Regions from separate parts of the Staphylococcus sp. GDY8P57P genome, predicted to be linked through region 2. Evidence: a T-box and tRNA genes for the amino acid it is inferred to sense, from the RefSeq annotation. Region 2 holds a T-box; the other holds one or more tRNA genes.
What was found. The T-box of region 2 lies ahead of serS (serine--tRNA ligase). A T-box ahead of a tRNA ligase gene usually reads a tRNA of that ligase, here a tRNA-Ser.
Positions count from the first base shown of each region.

Region 1: it has a tRNA-Ser gene. The T-box ahead of serS (serine--tRNA ligase) is inferred to sense a tRNA for this amino acid. The anticodon was not compared.

Region 1 covers NZ_JAESLK010000016.1:60,153-71,797, forward strand. The annotation lists gene gltB (glutamate synthase large subunit) at 1-4,036, shown strand, start outside; gene KA878_RS04835 (glutamate synthase subunit beta) at 4,055-5,518, shown strand; tRNA gene KA878_RS04840 (tRNA-Ser) at 5,632-5,724, shown strand; gene treP (PTS system trehalose-specific EIIBC component) at 5,916-7,364, shown strand; gene treC (alpha,alpha-phosphotrehalase) at 7,624-9,258, shown strand; gene treR (trehalose operon repressor) at 9,280-10,005, shown strand; RNA gene ffs (signal recognition particle sRNA large type) at 10,097-10,366, shown strand; gene KA878_RS04865 (GNAT family N-acetyltransferase) at 10,671-11,198, shown strand; gene dnaX (DNA polymerase III subunit gamma/tau) at 11,267-11,645, shown strand, end outside.
Region 2 covers NZ_JAESLK010000036.1:17,963-29,607, forward strand. The annotation lists gene dnaN (DNA polymerase III subunit beta) at 1-980, shown strand, start outside; gene yaaA (S4 domain-containing protein YaaA) at 1,374-1,616, shown strand; gene recF (DNA replication/repair protein RecF) at 1,613-2,728, shown strand; gene gyrB (DNA topoisomerase (ATP-hydrolyzing) subunit B) at 2,738-4,672, shown strand; gene gyrA (DNA gyrase subunit A) at 4,769-7,468, shown strand; gene KA878_RS10880 (NAD(P)H-hydrate dehydratase) at 7,566-8,378, opposite strand; T-box leader at 8,745-8,943, shown strand; gene serS (serine--tRNA ligase) at 9,030-10,316, shown strand; gene KA878_RS10890 (AzlC family ABC transporter permease) at 10,828-11,523, shown strand; gene KA878_RS10895 (AzlD domain-containing protein) at 11,520-11,645, shown strand, end outside.

The DNA of each region.
Region 1 (11,645 bases), on a different contig from region 2:
AGCAAGAAAGCAAATAGAACAATATGCAGAACAGCAAGACTTAGGTCTTTATTTTACAAGCTTATCCCATAAGACGATTGTATATAAGGGATGGTTACGCTCAGATCAAATAAAAAAATTATATTTAGATTTAAATCATGAAGATTATCAATCTAAGCTAGGTTTAGTACATTCAAGATTTAGTACAAACACTTTTCCGAGTTGGAAACGTGCACATCCAAATCGTTTATTAATGCATAATGGTGAAATCAATACAATTAAAGGTAATGTGAATTGGATGAGAGCACGTCAAAGACAATTAATTCAAACATTATTTGGCGAAGAGCATAGTAAAATACAGAACATTGTTGATGAAGATGGAAGTGATTCAGCAATTGTAGACAATGCGCTAGAATTTCTATCATTGGCAATGGAACCTGAAGAAGCTGCGATGTTGCTTATCCCTGAACCATGGTTATATAACAAAGAAAATGATGCGAATGTTCGTGCGTTCTATGAGTTTTATAGTTATTTGATGGAACCATGGGATGGTCCAACGATGATTTCGTTCTGTAATGGAGATAAAATTGGTGCATTAACTGACCGTAATGGATTACGACCAGGTCGCTATACAATTACAAAAGATAATTTTATTGTCTTTTCATCCGAAGTAGGCGTTGTGGATGTACCAGAAGACAATGTTGCTTACAAAGGACAACTTAATCCTGGAAAGTTACTTCTTGTAGATTTTGAGTCACGTCAAGTAATTGAAAACAATGAGTTGAAAGCGCGTATTGCCAGTCAATATCCTTATAAGAAGTGGTTAGATAACAATAAAATAGATTTACAATTAGAAGCGCAAATCTATCGTCAGTCTTCACTGAATCACAAGATATTATTTAAGTTACAACGTCAATTTGGATATACCAAAGAAGATATATATAAATATATGGCTGAGTTAGTGAAAGGTAAGAAAGATCCAATCGGTGCGATGGGGTATGATGCACCACTTGCCGTATTAAACGAGAGACCAGAATCATTATTTAATTACTTTAAACAGTTATTTGCACAGGTAACCAATCCGCCTATTGATGCCTATCGTGAAAAGATTGTAACGAGTGAATTATCATATTTAGGTGGAGAAGGTAACTTATTCCATCCGGATGAAACGGTATTGAATCGTATTCAATTAGCAAAACCGGTCCTGACTTTAACGCAACTCAATAGGATTAAACAAAGTAAGTTTAACGTGAAACACTTGTCTACACTGTATCAAGATCATCTTGAAGTGGCATTGGAAAGATTAGGTGACGCTGCAATACAAGCTACACGAGAAGGTTATACGATATTAGTCCTAGATGATAGTGAACTCATTGATTGTCATATCGAGGATGGGGCATCGAAACAACGCTACGCTATGCCAATACTTCTGGCTATCAGTCATATTCATCAGTTATTGATAAGAGAAGGCTTACGCATGGATACGAGCTTAGTAGCGCTATCTGGTGAAACGCGTGAGGTACACCATGTGGCATGTTTATTAGGATATGGTGCGAATGCGGTCATTCCATATTTAGCACAACAAACCATTGCCCATTTAACTGAAACACATCGTTTAGAAGGCACGATTTCAGATAATGTTGAAACTTACACACGTGTTCTATCAGAAGGTGTTATTAAGGTGATGGCGAAAATGGGTATCTCTACTGTTCAAAGTTATCAAGGGGCTCAAATCTTTGAAGCGGTTGGTTTATCCCAAGATGTAATTGATGCTTATTTTACTGGAACACAATCCAAATTATCAGGGTTAAGTATTCAACAAATTGACGTAGAGAATAAAATGCGTCAACAAAGACATAATGAGTACCTTGATTCGGGAAGTGTCTTCCAGTGGCGCCAACAAGGTCAACATCACGTATTTAATCCTACAACCATACACTTGTTACAACATGCATGTCGTGAGAATGACTATACACAGTTTAAAGCTTTTTCTAATGCTGTACATGATCAAAGAAATGATCATTTACGTGATTTATTAGAATTTAAAGTACAGCGACCGGTTCATATTAGTGAGGTTGAGCCAGTAGAAACCATTGTTAAACGTTTTAATACAGGTGCGATGAGTTACGGTTCTATTTCTGAAGAAGCACATCAAACATTGGCCCAAGCCATGAATCGTCTTGGTGGTAAAAGTAACAGTGGTGAAGGTGGCGAAAATCCCAAACGGTATGAAATTCAAGCGGATGGTAGTGTGTTATCAAGTGCGATTAAGCAAGTGGCTTCAGGGCGTTTTGGTGTAACGAGCGAGTACTTACAACATGCAAAAGAGTTACAAATTAAAGTTGCTCAAGGTGCTAAGCCGGGTGAAGGTGGACAGTTACCTGGAACGAAAGTTTATCCATGGATCGCTGAAACACGTGGTTCAACGCCAGGTATTGGGTTGATTTCACCACCGCCTCATCATGATATTTATTCAATTGAAGATTTGGGGCAACTTATTCATGATTTAAAGAACGCGAATAGAAATGCAGACGTAGCAGTTAAATTAGTCTCAAAAACAGGAATCGGAACCATTGCATCAGGTGTTGCTAAAGCATTTGCAGATAAAATTGTCGTGAGTGGGTATGACGGAGGTACAGGTGCATCGCCTAAGACAAGTATTCAACACGCTGGGTTGCCTTGGGAACTTGGCTTAGCTGAAACACATCAAACATTGAAATTAAATCATTTACGTAGCCGTGTCCGATTAGAAACAGATGGTAAGTTGATGACGGGTAGGGATGTGGCGTTAGCATGCGCATTAGGTGCTGAAGAATTTGGATTTGCGACTGCGCCATTAGTTGTTTTAGGGTGCGTCATGATGCGTGTTTGTCATAATGATACATGCCCAGTAGGTATTGCGACACAGAATAAAGATTTGAGAGCACTATTTAGAGGTAAGGCTGACCACGTTGTTAACTTTATGCATTTTATTGCTGAAGAGTTAAGAGAGGTCTTAGCTTCATTAGGATTAAGAACGGTTGAAGAATTGATCGGACGTACCGATTTATTACAACGTTCAAGTCGAATCGATGAACGTTCGAAAGCAGCAACATTGGATATCGAAAAGTTATTGGATTCAGTTGATGGGCCTAACGCAAAAGAAATCAATCAAAATCATCATTTAGATATCGGTTTCGATTTAAATTATCTTTATAAAGATGCTAAACAAAGTATTGAGGATGGAAAAGTATTTAAAGGGAACTATGTGATTAATAATGAACAACGAGATGTAGGGGTTATTACAGGAAGCTATATTACACAGCAACACGGTGCTAATGGCTTACCAGAAGCAACTATTGTAGCTAAAACGCACGGACATGCAGGACAGAGTTTAGCGGCATTCGCACCGTCAGGATTGTTAATTCAACATACAGGTGATGCAAATGATTACGTTGGTAAAGGTTTATCAGGCGGTATAGTTGTTGTTAAAGCGCCAAATAAAGAGCGAGAACGTGAAATTATAGCTGGAAATGTATGTTTCTATGGCGCTTCAAAAGGTAAAGCCTTTATTAATGGTAGTGCTGGCGAACGCTTCTGTATTCGAAATAGTGGCGTTGATGTGGTCGTCGAAGGTATCGGTGATCACGGTTTGGAATATATGACTGGAGGACATGTAGTCAACTTAGGGGATGTTGGTAAGAACTTTGGTCAAGGCATGAGTGGTGGTGTTTGTTATGTATTCCCAAGTGATATTGAATCATTTAAACATAAGAATCAATTGCCAACCTTAGCGTTTAAGGAAGTGACGCATAATGAGGAGAAAACGTTACTTAAAGCTATGTTAGAAGAGCACTACCACTATACGCAAAGTACAAAAGCAGCAGCAATTTTAAATGATTTTGAACATGTGGCAGATAAAGTTGTCAAAGTAATTCCAAAAGATTACGAACTAATGATGCAAAAAATCGAATTACAAAATCGTAATTTATTACAAATAGATGAAGCTAAACTAGCAGCATTTTACGATGACCGTACGGCAATTGACAAAGAATTACAACCAGCAGTGATTTATTAAAGAAAGGAGGGGTCTGTTATGGGGGAATTTAAGGGATTTATGAAATATGAAAAGCAATCATTATCTGAACTGTCTTTAGTTGACCGTTTGAAGCATCATGATGCTTTTCAACAGCGTTTTTCTCGTGAAGAAGCGTCCATTCAAGGTGCACGATGTATGGACTGTGGGACACCATTTTGTCAAACAGGTCTTCCTTTCGGGAGAGAAACTATTGGTTGTCCAATCGGTAACTATATCCCTGAATGGAATGATTTAGTTTATCGACAAGATTTTGAGTCTGCCTATCATCGTTTGAGTGAAACAAATAATTTTCCTGAATTTACGGGCCGTGTCTGTCCAGCACCTTGTGAACAGTCTTGTGTTATGAAAATTAATCGTGAATCAGTTGCCATTAAAGGTATTGAGCGTACGATTATTGACGAAGCCTATGAACACGGGTGGGTTAAGCCTAAATACCCTAAGCGACGATTAGAACAATCTGTAGCAATTGTAGGAAGCGGTCCAGCCGGTCTTACTGCTGCCGAAGAGCTCAATTATAAGGGGTACCAAGTGACAGTGTTTGAAAGAGCTGCTGAAGCGGGTGGCTTACTTATGTATGGTATTCCAAATATGAAATTAGATAAAGAGGTTGTACGTCGTCGTATCGCATTAATGAAAGAGGCGGGTATTACCTTTAAGACGAATACCAACATTGGTGTAGATATATCACGTGAAACATTAGAGCAGACGTATGACGCTATTATCTTATGTACGGGTGCTCAAAAAGCGCGTGACTTACCATTAGAAGGGCGCATGGGCCAAGGGATACACTTTGCTATGGATTATTTAACTGAACAGACTCAGTTATTAAATGGTGAAATAGATGAACCGACAATAACGGCTAAAGGGAAAAACGTCATCATTATTGGGGCTGGTGACACTGGCGCAGACTGTGTCGCTACCGCATTACGTGAGAATTGTAAGTCAATAGTACAATTCAACAAATATACAAAAGCACCTGAAGAAATCGCATTTGAAAGTAATACGTCATGGCCATTGGCATTACCTGTCTTCAAAATGGATTATGCACATAAAGAATATGAAGCACGTTTCGGTAGAGAACCGCGTGCCTATGGTGTTCAGACGATGCGATACGATGTAGATCACATTGGTAATGTTCGTGGTGTATACACACAAATTTTAGAAGAAACACCAGAAGGAATGGTTGTTGTAGATGGTACTGAAAGACATTGGCCAGCAGATCTTGTGCTTTTATCAATAGGTTTTGAAGGTACAGAACCAACTGTCCCAAGGTCATTTGATATTGCAACACAACAAAATAAAATTATCGCCAACGATAAAGACTATCGTACTAATAAAGAAAAGATTTTTGCCGCTGGAGATGCGCGAAGAGGTCAAAGTTTGGTAGTTTGGGCAATTAAAGAAGGGCGTGGCGTTGCTCAATCAGTAGATCACTTCTTAAAACAAAAGGTCTTCGTGTAAGTTCAATGGCGTATAAGCGCGTACTAAAAATAAAAATGAATAATTTTACAATTTGACTATAAAAGTGATTGACTTCCAATGAACCGTGGTATATGATATTTATTGTGTTCATTGGAGGAATACCCAAGTCCGGCTGAAGGGATCGGTCTTGAAAACCGACAGGGCCTTAACGGGCCGCGGGGGTTCGAATCCCTCTTCCTCCGCCATTATAATTAAAATCCAAGACTAATAAATATAAAAAAGACAAGTACTCAATGTTTAATATGTTGAGTACTTGTCTTTTTTATTGCATTTAGCGCCCATTCTAGAATGAAAATTCAACAATATTATGAAAGCCTTTACAAAACTTGTCTAGACAAGTTATACTTGGGTTATTAAAAATAAGGGAGTGAAAGTCGTGGCTGTAAAAAGAAAAGATGTGCAGGATATCGTCAAAGCAATAGGTGGGCAAGAAAACATTGAAACTGCAACGCACTGTGTTACACGACTGCGTTTAGTGTTAAAAGATGACAATAAAGTTGATAAAGATGCATTAGACGATAATGCACTTGTTAAAGGTCAATTTAAAGCGGATAACCAATACCAAATCGTTATAGGACCTGGTACCGTGGACGAAGTGTATAAACAATTTATTCAAGAGACAGGTGTAGCAGAATCCTCAAAAGATGAGGCTAAAGCTGCTGCAGCGAAAAAAGGCAATCCTTTACAACGACTTATAAAACTATTGGGAGATATCTTCATTCCGATTTTACCGGCATTAGTTACAGCAGGTCTCTTAATGGGGATTAATAATTTACTTACTATGGAAAAATTATTTGGTCCTAAACCACTTGTTGAACAATATCCTCAGTTGGGTGATATATCGAATATTATTAACGTCATCGCAAGTACAGCGTTTATCTTTTTACCAGCATTAATTGGTTGGAGTAGTATGAAAGTGTTTGGTGGTAGTCCAATATTAGGTTTAGTACTTGGACTTATCCTAATGCATCCACAGTTAGTTTCACAATATGACATTGCTAAAGGCCATATTCCGACATGGAATCTTTTTGGGCTTGAAATCAAACAATTAAACTATCAAGGCCAAGTCTTACCAGTTTTAATTGCAGCTTATGTCTTATCACTCATTGAAAAAGCATTAAATAAAGTTGTTCATGACTCAATTAAAATGTTAGTTGTCGGACCGGTAGCATTACTGGTCACTGGATTCTTAGCATTTATAATTATTGGTCCGATTGCACTTGTGATAGGTACTGGTATTACTGGTGCAGTTCAATTTGTCTTCGAACATGCTGGTTGGTTAGGTGGTGCGATTTATGGATTTTTCTATGCACCACTTGTTATTACGGGATTACACCATATGTTCTTGGCAGTTGACTTCCAATTAATGGGAAGCAAACTGGGCGGTACATATTTATGGCCGATCGTTGCAATATCTAATATCTGTCAAGGTTCGGCAGCGTTTGGAGCGTGGTTTATCTATAGACGACGCAAAATGGTAAAAGAAGAAGGTTTAGCCTTAACTTCAAGTGTATCAGCATTTTTAGGTGTTACAGAACCTGCAATGTTTGGTGTGAATTTACCGTTAAAAGTACCTTTCTTTGCTGCTATTTGTACATCAAGCGTTTTAGGTGCTATTATCGGCGCTAAAAAGGTATTGGGTAGTGTCGGTGTAGGTGGTGTTCCAGCCTTCATTTCAATTCAAAGTGAATTTTGGTTTATTTATATGCCAGTTACATTACTTGCTATGGCAATACCAGCTATTTTGACAATTGTCTTTGCAAGATTTACAACAATTAAAGCTAAGAAGATGGTTGAAAACCCTGAAGAAACAACAGCTAAATAAATTTACAAATAAAGACGCTGAAATATAAATAATATAAAATGCTATTTTGCAATTTCGCAGTAGCTGACTGAACTGAGAGAGCATTTAAATCAAGGTTTTTCGGTTCTAGTCATTCTTACAGGCGGGCTCTGCAGAGAGACTTTCATAAAGGAATTTGACAAGTTAAGTAAACTGGGAGGGGGATAACGAATTCGAAAAAATTCTATCCCACTCCCTTTAAATCACATTAATACGATTAATAAGCGAAAGGTGAGTATACATGGCACAAAAAGATTGGAAAAAGTCTGTCGTTTATCAAATTTATCCCAAATCATTTAACGATACAACAGGTAATGGTGAGGGAGATTTAAAAGGAATTATTGAAAAATTAGACTATATTCAATATTTAGGTGTTGATTACATTTGGTTAACACCTGTTTATGAATCACCGATGAATGATAATGGTTATGATATAAGCAATTACTTGAAAATTAACGAACGCTTCGGAACGCTAGAAGATTTTGAAACATTAATCAGTGAAGCACATAAGAGAGACTTAAAAGTCATGATAGATATTGTTATTAATCATACATCTACAGAACATGAATGGTTTAAAGAAGCAATCCGTTCGAAAGACAATCCGTATCGTGATTATTATTTCTTTAAACCATCACGAGATGGGCCTCCAACTAATTGGGAATCGAAGTTTGGTGGTAATGCTTGGCAATACGACGAGAAGACAGATGAATATTATTTACATTTATTCGATGTCACACAAGCAGACTTAAATTGGGATAATGAAGCAGTGAGGCAGGCTTTATATGATGTTGTTAACCACTGGATTGAATTTGGTGTAGATGGTTTCCGCTTTGATGTAATTAATCTTATTTCTAAAGGTGAATTTAAGGATTCTCCTAAAATTGGAAAAGAGTTTTATACTGACGGACCACATGTACATGAGTATCTACATGAACTCAATCGTCATACATTTGGAGATAAAGATATGATGACGGTAGGAGAAATGTCATCAACAACCATTGATAATTGTATCAAATATACAAAATCTGACCGACAAGAATTAAGTAGTGTCTTCAACTTCCATCATCTAAAAGTAGACTATGTTGATGGAGAAAAGTGGTCAAATGCGAAATTAGACTTTTTAAAACTAAAAGAAATATTGATGGATTGGCAAATTGGAATATACGAAGGTGGCGGATGGAATGCGATTTTCTGGTGCAATCATGATCAACCACGCGTTGTATCTCGTTTCGGTGATGATTCTACAGAAGAAAATCGACAAGCAAGCGCTAAGATGTTAGCTATCGCATTGCATATGTTGCAAGGTACACCATACATTTATCAAGGCGAGGAAATCGGTATGACGGATCCGCGCTTTGATTCTATTCAACAATATCGTGATGTTGAGTCACGTAATGCCTATGATAACTTAAAACAACAAGGTATAGATGAAAGTGAAATTTTAACTATTCTAGGGCAAAAATCACGTGACAATTCTAGAACACCTATTCAATGGACATCAGGTGAACAAGCAGGTTTCACTACTGGTACGCCTTGGATCGATATACCAAACAATGCGCAATATATTAACGTAGAAGCAGCAATTGAGGACAAAACATCCGTACTACACACGTATCGCGAACTGATTCGATTGCGTCATGAACATGATATTATCACTTATGGTGACATCGAGCCGTTATATATGGAACACCCACAATTATTCATGTACCGTCGAAATTATGACGGCCAAACATGGCTCGTGGTTGCTAACTTTTCAAAAGAAGCAGTAAAATTACCTGAAGACATCAATAGACAAGGAACAGTTATTATTCAAAATGGCACAATAGAAAATGGTGAAATATCTCCATTTGGTGCAATTGTCATTGATGTTCAATAGATTGATGTAATGGAGAAGGACATGGCAACACAAAAATTCATAACGATATATGAACAACTCAAGCAACAAATACATGAAGATGTATATACCGATGGACAACAACTTCCGTCAGAACATGAATTGGTAACACGATATGGCACATCGCGTGAAACTGTTCGAAAAGCACTGGACTTGTTAGCAAATGATGGTATGATTCAAAAAATTAGAGGTAAGGGGTCTATTGTTATTGATCAAGGTGTTACGGAGTTCCCATTTTCAGAATTAATTAGCTTTAAAGAGGTGCAAGAAGAACTGGGTTTGAAACATGAAACTGAAGTACTCATTAACGAGCGGATTAAAGCTAACTCGGTACCTTATGTTAAAACGCAATTAAACCTTAAAGGTGATGAGGAGCTGATTCATGTTGTACGTACAAGAAGTATCAATCATAGAGTGAAGATTTTAGATGAAGATTACTTTTTAGCTTCAATCGTTCCGGGTATTACGAATTCAGTAGCAAAAGATTCTATTTATCATTATTTAGAAACGCAATTAGAATTAGATATCAGTTATTCAAGCAAATCGATTACGTTTGAGCCTTTTACTGAAAGTGCCTATGATGTTTTCGGTAAAATACAACCACCATATACTGCAACAGTGAGAAGTGTCGTTTATTTAAATAACACAACGCCATTCCAATACAATGTGTCTAAGCATTTAGCAACAGAATTTAAATTCCAAGAATTCTCTAGACGACATAAATTATGAGATGGCATCAAGCTATTTTTGAGTCGATGATATGGAGAATTAAAACTTTACACTTGCAATAGGGAGAACGTTTATAGTATTATAAAACTTACCGTGCTAGGTGGGGAGGTAGCGGTTCCCTGTACTCGAAATCCGCTTTATGCGAGACTTAATTCCTTTGTTGAGGGTGTGTTTTTGTGAAGTCTGCCCGAAGCACGTAGTGTTTGAAGATTTCGGTCCTATGCAATATGAACCCATGAATCATGTCAGGTCCTGACGGAAGCAGCATTAAGTGGATCCTCATATGTGCCGTAGGGTAGCCGAGATTTAGCTGTCGACTTCGGTAACGTTTGTGATACACACTCGATTCGAAGGTGCACGGTTTTTTAATACGTTAAATTAACCGAAATAAATCAAATTTTTAGTACAAATTTAAAAGAGAGCTTGTAATATAAATAATGTAATGATGCTACTTTGCGAGTTCGCAGTAGCTGTCTAAATTGAGAAGGCGCTTAAATCAAGCATTTCTCAGTTCTAGTCATCCTTAAGGGAGTGGGACAACGAATTTAAACAGAATTCTGTCCTGCTCCCATTTTTTTGTATAAAATATAGATAAATAAAAACGGGAAAGCGATATGTCCGAGTGTCGAACGGGGAACACTTTGACGCATTAGAGGGGTGTCAATATGCGATTATTCTTAAGTACATTAACGGAAATGGATTATAGCGAAACTTTGAATAGAATAGAATCAAGTTATGATGAGAAACATCAAGGTGCTGGTCAAAGACAACGTGCACTCATTTCAAAATTACGTCAAGCAGCGAATTATAATTATGAACTCGAAGTCATTGCTAAAGATGAATCGGGCGATATTATAGGACATGTCATGCTTAGCGAGATCAATTTGAATGCTGAAAATCAGCGTTACAAAGCACTAGAATTAGCGTCCCTTATAGTTGAACAGCCATATCGTAATGAAGGGTTGGGCAAAGCCTTAGTCCAAGCTGTTGAAGAACGCGCGAAATCACAACAATATACGACTATCGTTGTGGGGTGTTGTCCAGAGTATTTCGAAGGGTTAGGTTATGAATCGGCAGACAAACATCATATTTTCTCAAAAGAAACAGATGCGTCTATGTTACGGGTTAAATTTCTATGGAATCAACTGGATGATTATCCACATGGTATTGTGCAAGACGCAGATATGACATAATAAATTCATTGAAATTAAGGCGATAATGCGTGATATAATGTAGAGTAATTGTTAACGGAGGTGCGGATGTGAATTATCAAGCTTTGTATCGAATGTTTAGACCCCAAAGCTTTCAGGATGTTGTGGGGCAAGAACATGTAACTAAGACGTTACGAAACGCCATTTCCAAAGGTAAACAATCACATGCCTATATCTTTAGTGGTCCTCGTGGAACTGGTAAAACGAGTATTGCTAAAGTGTTTGCTAAAGCAATAAATTGTTTAAATCCTCAAGATGGCGAACCATGTAATGAATGTGCGATTTGTAAAGGTATTACACAAGGTACGAATGGCGATGTGATTGAGATTGATGCTGCAAGTAATAATGGTGTAGATGAAATTAGAAACATTAGAGATAAAGTTAAATATACGCCTAGTGAGTCGAAATATAAAGTATATATTATTGATG
Region 2 (11,645 bases):
TATCTATTGAAATTACAATCCCTAAACAAGTTGATGGTGAGGATATTGTCACTATTTCTGAAACAGGTTCAGTCGTGCTTCCTGGTCGTTTCTTCGTAGATATTATTAAAAAATTACCAGGTAAAGACGTAAAATTATCAACAAACGAACAATTCCAAACACTGATTACATCTGGACATTCAGAATTTAACTTAAGTGGCTTAGATCCTGATCAATATCCATTATTACCTCAAGTATCACATGATGACGCCATTCAATTATCAGTAAAAGTCTTAAAAAATATCATTGCACAAACAAATTTCGCAGTGTCCACCTCAGAAACACGCCCAGTACTTACTGGTGTGAACTGGCTTATACAAGATAATGAATTAATATGCACTGCGACTGATTCACACCGCTTAGCTGTAAGAAAATTGAAGTTGGAAGATGAGTCAGAAAACAAAAATGTCATCATTCCAGGTAAAGCTTTATCAGAATTGAATAAAATTATGAGTGATAGTGATGAAGAAATCGATATTTTCTTCGCTTCAAACCAAGTATTATTTAAAGTTGGTAATGTAAATTTTATTTCTCGTTTATTAGAAGGTCATTATCCAGATACGACACGTCTATTCCCAGAGAATTATGAAATTAAATTAGGTTTAGACAACGGTGAATTCTATCACGCAATTGATCGTGCTTCTTTATTAGCACGAGAAGGTGGTAACAATGTTATTAAGTTGAGCACAGGTAATGACGTTGTAGAATTATCATCAACATCACCTGAAATCGGTACTGTAAAAGAAGAAGTGACAGCAACTGATGTGGAAGGTGGCAACTTGAAGATTTCATTCAACTCTCGTTATATGATGGATGCGCTGAAAGCAATTGATAACGATGAAGTTGAAGTAGAATTCTTTGGTACGATGAAACCATTCATTCTTAAACCAAAAGCAGATGACTCTGTTACGCAATTAATTTTACCAATTAGAACATATTAGTTTTAGAGGGGCATACCCTCAGCATCAAAAATTAGGAGTTAGACAATGCATTCTTAAAGAATGTTGTCTAACTCCTTTTTAAAATGCATAATAAGCACATTCAGCCTTCAATATAGACGTTAATCTTAAAAACTAGTGGATAACTCTAAACAACTTCTTTTTACGCAAAAATGGCCCTTAAAATTAAAAATAGGGCTATATGAGTAATAAAATCATTTTTAACGCCTTTTGTTATTCAAAAAAAGCCGCTTCAATTTGAAAAATATAGGCAATTTTCCTTCAAAATTTAAATATGTATAAAGATATTGTGAAGTAAACGGTTTCACATTCCATTTTAAATGAAATTTAAACCTAAAAAAGGTATAATATATTAATGACACATAAAGAAACGGAGTGATTATTTTGGTTCAAGAAGTAGTGGTTGAAGGCGATATTACGTTAGGCCAGTTTCTTAAAACTGAAGGCATTATAGAATCAGGTGGCCAAGCTAAATGGTTCTTACAAGATTATGAAGTTTTAATTAATGGTGAACGCGAAACACGTCGTGGTAAAAAACTAGCCAACCAAGATCGAATTGATTTCCCTGATATCCCTGAAATTGATTCTGTAATCATTATTCATCAAGGTGAACAATGAAACTTAAAACACTCCAATTAGAGAATTATCGTAACTATGAAGAAGTTACGCTTAAATGTCATCCTGATGTGAATATTCTGATTGGAGAAAATGCACAAGGGAAGACGAATTTACTTGAATCAATTTACACATTAGCTTTAGCTAAAAGTCATCGCACATCAAATGACAAGGAGCTTATACGGTTTAACTCAGAGTATGCTAAAATAGAGGGTGTACTAAATTATAGACATGGAACGATGCCATTAACGATGTTTATAACTAAAAAAGGTAAACAAGTAAAAGTGAACCACTTAGAACAAAGTCGACTAACGCAGTATGTTGGACATCTTAACGTGGTTCTTTTTGCGCCAGAAGACTTAAATATTGTCAAAGGGGCACCACAGATACGGAGACGGTTCATTGATATGGAATTAGGCCAAATCTCTGCAGTGTATCTAAATGACTTGGCTCAATACCAACGTATTCTTAAACAGAAGAATAACTACTTAAAGCAGTTGCAACTTGGTCATAAACAAGACACTACGATGTTAGAAGTCTTAAACCAACAATTTGCGCAATATGCATTGAATGTAACGTTGAGACGAGCACATTTCATCAAAGAATTAGAATCATTGGCTAAACCGATTCATGCTGGTATCACTAATGACAGAGAAACGCTATCGTTGACTTATTTACCAAGTATAAAACTCAGTGATATGGATAAAGACGCGCAAGCATTATTAGACGAAGTGATTACACTGTTAAATGACAATATTAAGCGTGAAATGGAACGTGGTGTTTGTTTATTTGGCCCGCATAGAGATGATTTAGGCTTTAATGTAAATGATATGGATGCGCAAACATATGGGTCTCAAGGACAACAACGTACGACCGCATTATCCATTAAACTAGCAGAAATAGAGTTAATGAACATTGAAGTTGGAGAATATCCAATCTTACTACTAGATGATGTGTTAAGCGAATTAGATGATTCTCGACAAACACATTTACTAAGCACGATTCAACATAAAGTACAAACCTTTGTAACGACAACATCCGTAGACGGCATAGATCATGAGATTATGAACAATGCTAAGCTTTATCGAATCAATCAAGGTGAAATTATAAAGTAATAGAAAGTGATGGTGAATACATTGTCAGATGTAAACAACACAGATAACTATGGTGCTGGACAGATACAGGTATTAGAAGGGTTAGAAGCCGTTCGTAAAAGACCTGGTATGTATATAGGTTCAACTTCAGAGAGAGGTTTGCACCACTTAGTATGGGAAATCGTGGATAACAGTATCGACGAGGCACTTGCTGGTTATGCAGATCAAATTGAAGTGATTATTGAAAAAGACAATTGGATTAAAGTAACTGACAATGGTCGAGGTATTCCTGTTGATATTCAAGAAAAAATGGGTCGTCCAGCAGTTGAAGTTATCTTAACTGTACTACATGCTGGTGGTAAATTCGGCGGTGGCGGTTATAAAGTATCTGGCGGTCTACATGGTGTAGGTTCTTCAGTTGTTAACGCATTGTCTGAAGACTTAGAGGTATACGTTCATCGTAACGATACAATCTATCATCAAGCATATAAAAAAGGTGTACCACAATTTGATCTTAAAGAAGTAGGTAGCACTGATAAAACAGGTACAGTGATTCGCTTTAAAGCAGATGGCGAAATATTCACTGAAACAACCGTTTATAACTATGAAACACTTCAAAAACGTATTAGAGAGCTGGCATTCTTAAACAAAGGTATTTCAATCACTTTAAGAGATGAACGTGAAGATGAAGAACAACGTGAAGATACATATCATTATGAAGGCGGTATTAAATCTTACGTTGAATTACTAAATGAAAATAAAGAGCCAATTCATGAAGAGCCAATCTATATTCACCAAACTAAAGATGATGTAGAAATTGAAATCGCTATGCAGTATAACAGTGGTTATGCAACGAACTTATTATCTTATGCGAATAATATTCACACATATGAAGGTGGTACGCATGAAGATGGCTTTAAACGTGCATTAACACGTATATTAAATAGTTACGGCACACAAAGTAAAATCATTAAAGATGACAAAGAAAGATTGTCTGGTGAAGATACACGTGAAGGTTTAACAGCTGTCGTATCAATTAAACATGGTGATCCTCAATTCGAAGGACAAACAAAGACGAAATTAGGTAACTCTGAAGTACGTCAAATTGTTGATAGATTGTTTGCTGAACATTTTGAACGTTTCTTATACGAACATCCAAATGTTGCTCGTATTGTTGTGGAAAAAGGAATCATGGCATCACGTGCACGTGTTGCAGCTAAAAAAGCACGTGAAGTAACACGCCGTAAATCAGCTTTAGAAATTTCAAGCTTACCAGGTAAACTTGCCGATTGTTCAAGTAAGAAACCTGAAGAAAGTGAAATCTTCCTAGTAGAGGGTGACTCTGCCGGGGGGTCTACAAAAGAAGGTCGTGACTCTAAAACACAAGCAATCTTGCCATTAAGAGGTAAAATCTTAAACGTTGAAAAAGCACGTCTAGACCGTATTCTAAATAACAATGAAATACGTCAAATGATTACAGCCTTTGGTACTGGTATTGGCGGCGAGTTCGATATCACTAAAGCACGTTATCATAAAATTGTAATTATGACAGATGCTGATGTCGATGGTGCACATATTAGAACGCTACTACTAACGTTCTTCTATCGTTTCATGAGACCATTAATTGAAGCGGGATATGTATATATCGCACAACCACCATTGTACAAATTGGCACAAGGTAAACAAAAATATTATGTATTTAACGATCGTGAACTTGATAAATTAAAATCAGAATTAAGTCCTACGCCTAAATGGAAAATTTCACGTTATAAAGGTTTAGGAGAAATGAATGCGGATCAATTATGGGAAACGACAATGAATCCTGAAAACCGTATGATGTTACAAGTTAAATTAGATGATGCGATTGAAGCGGACCAAACGTTTGAAATGTTAATGGGTGATGTCGTTGAAAATCGCAGACAATTTATCGAAGACAATGCAGTATATGCAAACCTAGATTTCTAAATTAGCGTGAACGAATGAACATGTTGAAGACTGTATAGCGAATGGCTTGCAGTCTTGCTATTTTAAGTGAATTGATTATAGAAGGAGGATATCTTGATGGCTGACTTACCTCAATCAAGAATAAATGAACGAAATATAACCAGCGAGATGCGCGAATCATTTTTAGACTATGCAATGAGCGTTATCGTTTCACGTGCGTTACCTGATGTACGTGATGGTTTAAAACCTGTACACCGTCGTATCTTATATGGCTTAAATGAACAAGGTATGACCCCTGATAAACCATATAAAAAATCAGCACGTATCGTTGGGGATGTAATGGGTAAATATCACCCTCACGGAGACTTATCAATTTATGATGCCATGGTTAGAATGGCACAAACATTCAGCTATCGCTATCCACTTGTTGATGGTCAAGGTAACTTCGGTTCAATGGACGGTGATGGTGCCGCTGCCATGCGTTATACTGAAGCCAAGATGACTAAAATTACGTTAGAGCTACTACGTGATATTAATAAAGATACGATTGATTTCCTAGATAACTATGATGGTACTGAAAGAGAGCCGGAAGTCTTACCTTCTCGTTTCCCTAACTTATTAGTGAACGGTGCATCAGGTATTGCTGTAGGTATGGCAACAAATATTCCTCCTCACAATTTAACTGAAGTCATCAACGGTGTTTTACATTTAAGTAAGAATCCAGATGTTACGATTGCAGAACTTATGGAAGATATTCAAGGCCCTGATTTTCCAACAGCTGGTTTAATCCTAGGCAAGAGTGGTATCCGACGTGCATATGAAACAGGACGTGGATCTATTCAAATGCGTGCACGTGCAGAAATTGAAGAACGTGGTGGCGGTCGCCAACGTATCGTAGTGACTCAAATCCCATATCAAGTTAATAAAGCACGTATGATTGAAAAGATAGCGGAACTTGTTCGTGACAAGAAAATCGAAGGTATTACAGATTTACGTGATGAAACAAGTTTACGTACAGGTGTTAGAGTAGTTATTGATGTACGTAAAGATGCAAACGCCAATGTTATCTTGAACAATCTCTACAAACAAACACCATTACAAACGTCATTCGGTGTGAATATGATTGCACTGGTTAATGGACGTCCAAAATTAATCAATTTAAAACAAGCTTTAGTTGAATACTTAGAGCATCAAAAGACTGTCGTACGCCGTCGTACAGAATATAACTTGAAAAAAGCGAAAGACCGTGCACATATCTTAGAAGGTTTACGCATTGCATTAGATCATATCGATGAGATTATTACGACAATTCGTGAATCAGAAACAGATAAAGTCGCAATGGAAACATTACAATCGCGTTTTAAATTGTCTGAACGCCAAGCACAAGCTATTCTTGATATGCGTTTAAGACGTTTAACAGGTTTAGAACGAGATAAAATTGAAAATGAATATAACGAATTGCTCGGCTATATTTCTGAATTAGAAGCAATCTTAGCCGATGACGAAGTGTTACTTCAATTAGTTCGAGATGAATTAACAGACATCAAAGAACGCTTCGGTGACGAACGTCGTACGGAAATTCAATTAGGTGGTTTAGATGATCTCGAAGATGAAGATCTTATTCCAGAAGAACAAATTGTTATTACATTAAGTCATAATAATTATATTAAACGATTACCTGTTTCTACGTATCGTTCGCAACACCGTGGAGGACGTGGTGTTCAAGGTATGAATACATTGGAAGAAGACTTCGTCAGCCAACTTGTTACGTTAAGTACGCATGATCATGTTTTATTCTTCACGAATAAAGGTCGTGTATACAAACTTAAAGGTTATGAAGTGCCAGAATTATCTCGACAATCTAAAGGTATTCCAGTCATCAATGCGATTGAATTGGATAATGATGAGACAATCAGTACTATGATTGCGGTTAGAGATCTCGAAGATGAAGATAGTTACTTAGTATTTGCAACTAAAAACGGTATTGTGAAACGTTCTGCGTTAAGCAATTTCTCACATATCAATAAGAATGGTAAAATTGCGATTGGTTTCAAAGAAGATGATGAATTAATTGCAGTCCGTCTTACAGATGGTCACCAAGACATCTTAATTGGTACATCTCACGCTTCATTAATCAGATTTGCAGAAACAAGTTTACGTCCATTAGGTCGAACTGCTGCAGGTGTAAGAGGTATCTCATTACGTGAAGATGATGTTGTAGTAGGTCTAGATGTTGCCCATGCCGATAGTGAAGATGAAATTCTTGTTGTCACTGAAAATGGTTATGGTAAACGTACGCCAGTAAGTGAATATCGCTTATCAAACCGTGGCGGTAAAGGTATTAAGACTGCGAAGATTACAGAACGTAATGGTAACATCGTTTGTATCACAACAGTTACTGGTGAAGAAGATTTAATGATTGTTACCAATAGTGGTGTGATTATTCGTTTAGAAGTAGAAGATATTTCTCAAAATGGTCGTGCAACACAAGGTGTACGCTTAATGAAATTAGGCGAAGATCAATTTGTTTCAACGGTTGCTAAAGTCATTGATAAAACAGAAGATGAAGATGCAACTGAAGCAGCACAAGTTGAAGATGGTGAAACAAATGCAGAAAGTACAGAAAGCCCTAGCGAAGAAGTTGTAGATGATGATACACCAGGTAATGCACTTCATACGGAAGCGGATGAAGATACGGAAACAGTAACTGAGGATAATGCAACAGATGAACGTATTGAAGTTAGACAAGACTTTATGGATCGTGTGAATGAAGACATTGATAATGCATCTAACGATGATGAAAACGATGAGAATTAAAGGCTAATCCATAGTGATCAGCGATAACAGGATAGATTCATTTAATAAAAATAAGACTTCCCTTTCGCTAGGGAAGTCTTATTTTTATTTGATTCAATTAGTTTTCTAACTCTTTCATCACATATGGGATTTCACTAATTAAACGTGAAGGTGGCACGACGTACATAGATTCAGATAATTTCTCTCCAATATAACTGTGTGTATATGTTGCGCTTGTAATTGCATCTCTAAAATCATCAAACTGGCCAACAAAGCTAGTAATCATTCCAGCTAATGTATCGCCCATACCACCAGTTGCCATTGCTGGCGTACCAATTGTCAGTCTATATTCTTTATCTTTGAAGAATATTTCAGTACCGTGTTTTTTCAGTACAACAGCAGCACCTAACTTATCAACAGCTTCTCTATTACGTTCGTAAGTTTGCTCTTCAATAGGGATACCACTTAAACGTTCCCATTCTTTTTGATGTGGTGTAAAGATGACACGGCAAGTTGGAATATCAGGTTTTAGTTTACTAAATATTGTAATCGCATCACCATCAACAATTAAATTTTGGTGTGGTTGTATATTTTGTAGTAAAAACGTAATTGCGTTATTACCTTTGAAATCGACACCTAACCCTGGTCCAATTAAAATGCTATCTGTGTTTTCGATCATTTTCGTTAACATTTTAGTGTCGTTAATATCGATTACCATTGCCTCTGGACAACGTGAATGGAGTGCCGCATGGTTTGTAGGATGTGTAGCTACTGTAATTAACCCACTTCCACTATAAACACATGCACGCGCAGCTAACATGATTGCGCCACCTAAATTGGCACTTCCACCTATCAGTAGAATCTTTCCATAGTCACCTTTATGTGTCTCTTCTTTTCTCTTCGGAATATTAACAGTTGTTAATGTTTCCATAAATTAAACCCTCCCTTGAAGACGTTGTGAACGTATAATGTTAGAAAAATGTGTGTACCGCCATTACTGTATATAACTCAAATTTCAAGTGACAATGAAATGCGTAGCGATAGCATCCATGATGACTTAGTTGATTGAGTTCTAAATTGGATTGTTTGTCTATACCTTTTTTAAATACAATAGAAAATATTATACCTGTGAAAGACTTTCGTCAACACTATTATGAAGAATATTTAATTATACGTATCATAAGGTCCCTACATGGCTTTATAGAGGGCGTATACAATAAGATAAATATAATATTATTTAGCATTTACTTGCTAATTATAAAGGAGTTTGCTATATTAAAAATAACTTAATAAGTTATTGTTCGTGGGACAAGTAACATAATCAATTAATTTCAGAGAGCTTGTGTTGAGTGTGAACAAGTAATTGATGATTATGCGAATCTACCTACAATTGTGAACAACCGGTAATAACCGTTATTTTAAGGAAAGTGCAATTCGATACATCTATTGTGTCAAATTGTTAAATAGGGTGGCAACGCGTAGACCACGTCCCTTGTAAAGGGGATGTGGTCTTTTTTTATTGAGCAAGACGCATGTTATCCAAAATAAAAATTTTCAAAAAATTGGGAAGGATGAATGTTACATGTTAGACATTAGACTATTCAGAGAAGAAGCTGACAAAGTTAAGAGCAAAATTGAATTACGTGGAGATGATCCTAAAGTTGTTGACGAGGTATTAGAATTAGATAATGAACGCCGTCAATTAATTGGTAAGACTGAAGAAATGAAAGCACGTCGTAACAAAGTAAGTGAAGAAATCGCTGAAAAGAAACGTAATAAAGAAAATGCAGACGACGTTATTAAAGAAATGCGTGAACTTGGTGACGAAATCAAAGAAAACGACGCTAAACTTAATGAAGTGGATAATAAAGTTAGAGATATCTTAATTCGTATTCCTAACCTAATTGCTGAAGATGTACCACAAGGGGATTCTGATGAAGAAAATGTTGAAGTTAAAAAATGGGGTACACCTCGTGAGTTTGACTTCGAACCTAAAGCACACTGGGACTTAGTTGAAGAATTAAAAATGGCAGACTTTGAACGTGCTGCAAAAATTTCAGGTGCGCGTTTCGTATACTTAACTAAAGATGGTGCATTATTAGAACGTGCATTAATGAACTACATGCTTACAAAACATACAACACAACATGGTTACACTGAAATGATGACACCTCAATTAGTTAACGCAGATACAATGTTTGGTACTGGTCAGTTACCTAAATTTGAAGAAGACTTATTCAAAGTTGAAAAAGAAGGTCTATACACAATCCCAACTGCAGAAGTACCATTAACAAACTTCTACAGAGACGAAATCATTCAACCAGGCGTACTACCTGAAAAATTCACTGCTCAAACTGCTTGTTTCCGTAGTGAAGCTGGATCAGCAGGTAGAGACACAAGAGGTTTAATCCGTTTACACCAATTTGACAAAGTTGAAATGGTACGTATCGAAAAACCAGAAGATTCTTGGGATGCATTAGAAGATATGACACAAAATGCGGAAGCAATTCTTGAAGAATTAGGTTTACCTTACCGTCGTGTTATCTTATGTACTGGCGATATTGGTTTCAGTGCAAGTAAAACATATGACTTAGAAGTTTGGTTACCAAGTTATGACAACTATAAAGAAATCAGTTCTTGCTCAAACTGTACTGATTTCCAAGCGCGTCGTGCTAACATCCGCTTCAAACGTGATGCAGCTTCTAAACCAGAATTAGCACATACATTAAATGGTAGTGGTCTTGCAGTAGGTCGTACATTTGCAGCAATCGTTGAAAACTACCAAAATGCAGATGGCTCAATTACAATTCCTGAAGCATTAGTACCATTCATGGGTGGTAAAACTGAAATCCGTCCAGTTAACGACTAATTCGATTATTAGTTAGCTTATAACGTTAATTTATAGAGTACGGAATAAGCGATAATATACTAAAGCTACAGTGCAAATTCGCAGTAGCTGACTGAGCTGAGAAGGTGTTTATATAACACTTTTTCAGCTCTCTTTTTATGGTGTTAAACCAATATGAATGTCATAAACAAAGTGAATAGGTGGCAGGAATGCTGCAATGAAACTACATTGAATTGTGGTCTATGATGTCTTGAATATACAATCAATCATGTTAAAAATTCACTTTTTCTTAATAAAGTGATGAAGTAAAAAGGATGGATTTAGACTACTTTCAGAGGTGTAATATACGCTTTGTTGTCAAAAAATAGACACATTAGATATACCTTTAAATCAGTAGTTCTAAGTATTCTGTTAGTCTAACATCACACAACTCTATGTCTAACGTTGTTGCCACTCTAGCATCCGTATATTAGACTAAAATTATTAATAAAATACTGTTCTAAAATATTAAGCATAAAGGGAGGTTACAAAGATGACATCACATGTGACGTTTAAGCAAGGCGTTAAAGAATGTATACCTACTTTGTTAGGATACGTTGGGATTGGTTTATCGTTTGGCATTGTAGCTGCGTCACAACATTTTAGTATCATTGAAATACTATTATTATGTTTACTTGTCTATGCTGGCGCAGCACAATTTATTATTTGTGCACTCGTTGCTACAGGCACACCGATTTCTGCTATTGTTCTTACAACATTGATTGTCAATTCACGTTTCTTCCTATTATCAATGACGTTAGCACCCAATTATAAAGACTATGGTATTTGGAATCGTCTAGGTCTGTCTTCAATTTTGACAGATGAAACATTTGGCGTCGCTATCACACCGCATTTAAAAGGGGAGAAGATAAACGATCGGTGGTTACATGGCTTAAATTTAACCGCATATGCATTTTGGGCACTAGCCAGTATTGTTGGTGCATTACTTGGTAAATATATCTCTAATCCAGACATGTTGGGTCTCGATTTTGCGATTACAGCAATGTTTATCTTTTTAACCATGGCACAATTTGAGTCAATCACATCATCTAAACTACGCATATACCTTGTACTTATCGTATTTGTTATCGTGATGATGCTCAGCTTAAGTTGGTTTATGCCATCATACGTTGCAATTCTGATTGCATCGATGCTAGCAGCAACATTAGGGGTGGTGATGGATAAATGACAACATCTTGGCATATGTTTATCTTAATCGTGTTATGTGGACTTGTAACGTTAATCATTCGAGTAGTTCCATTCTTAATGATTTCACGTATTCAACTCTCAGAAACGGTAATTAAATGGCTA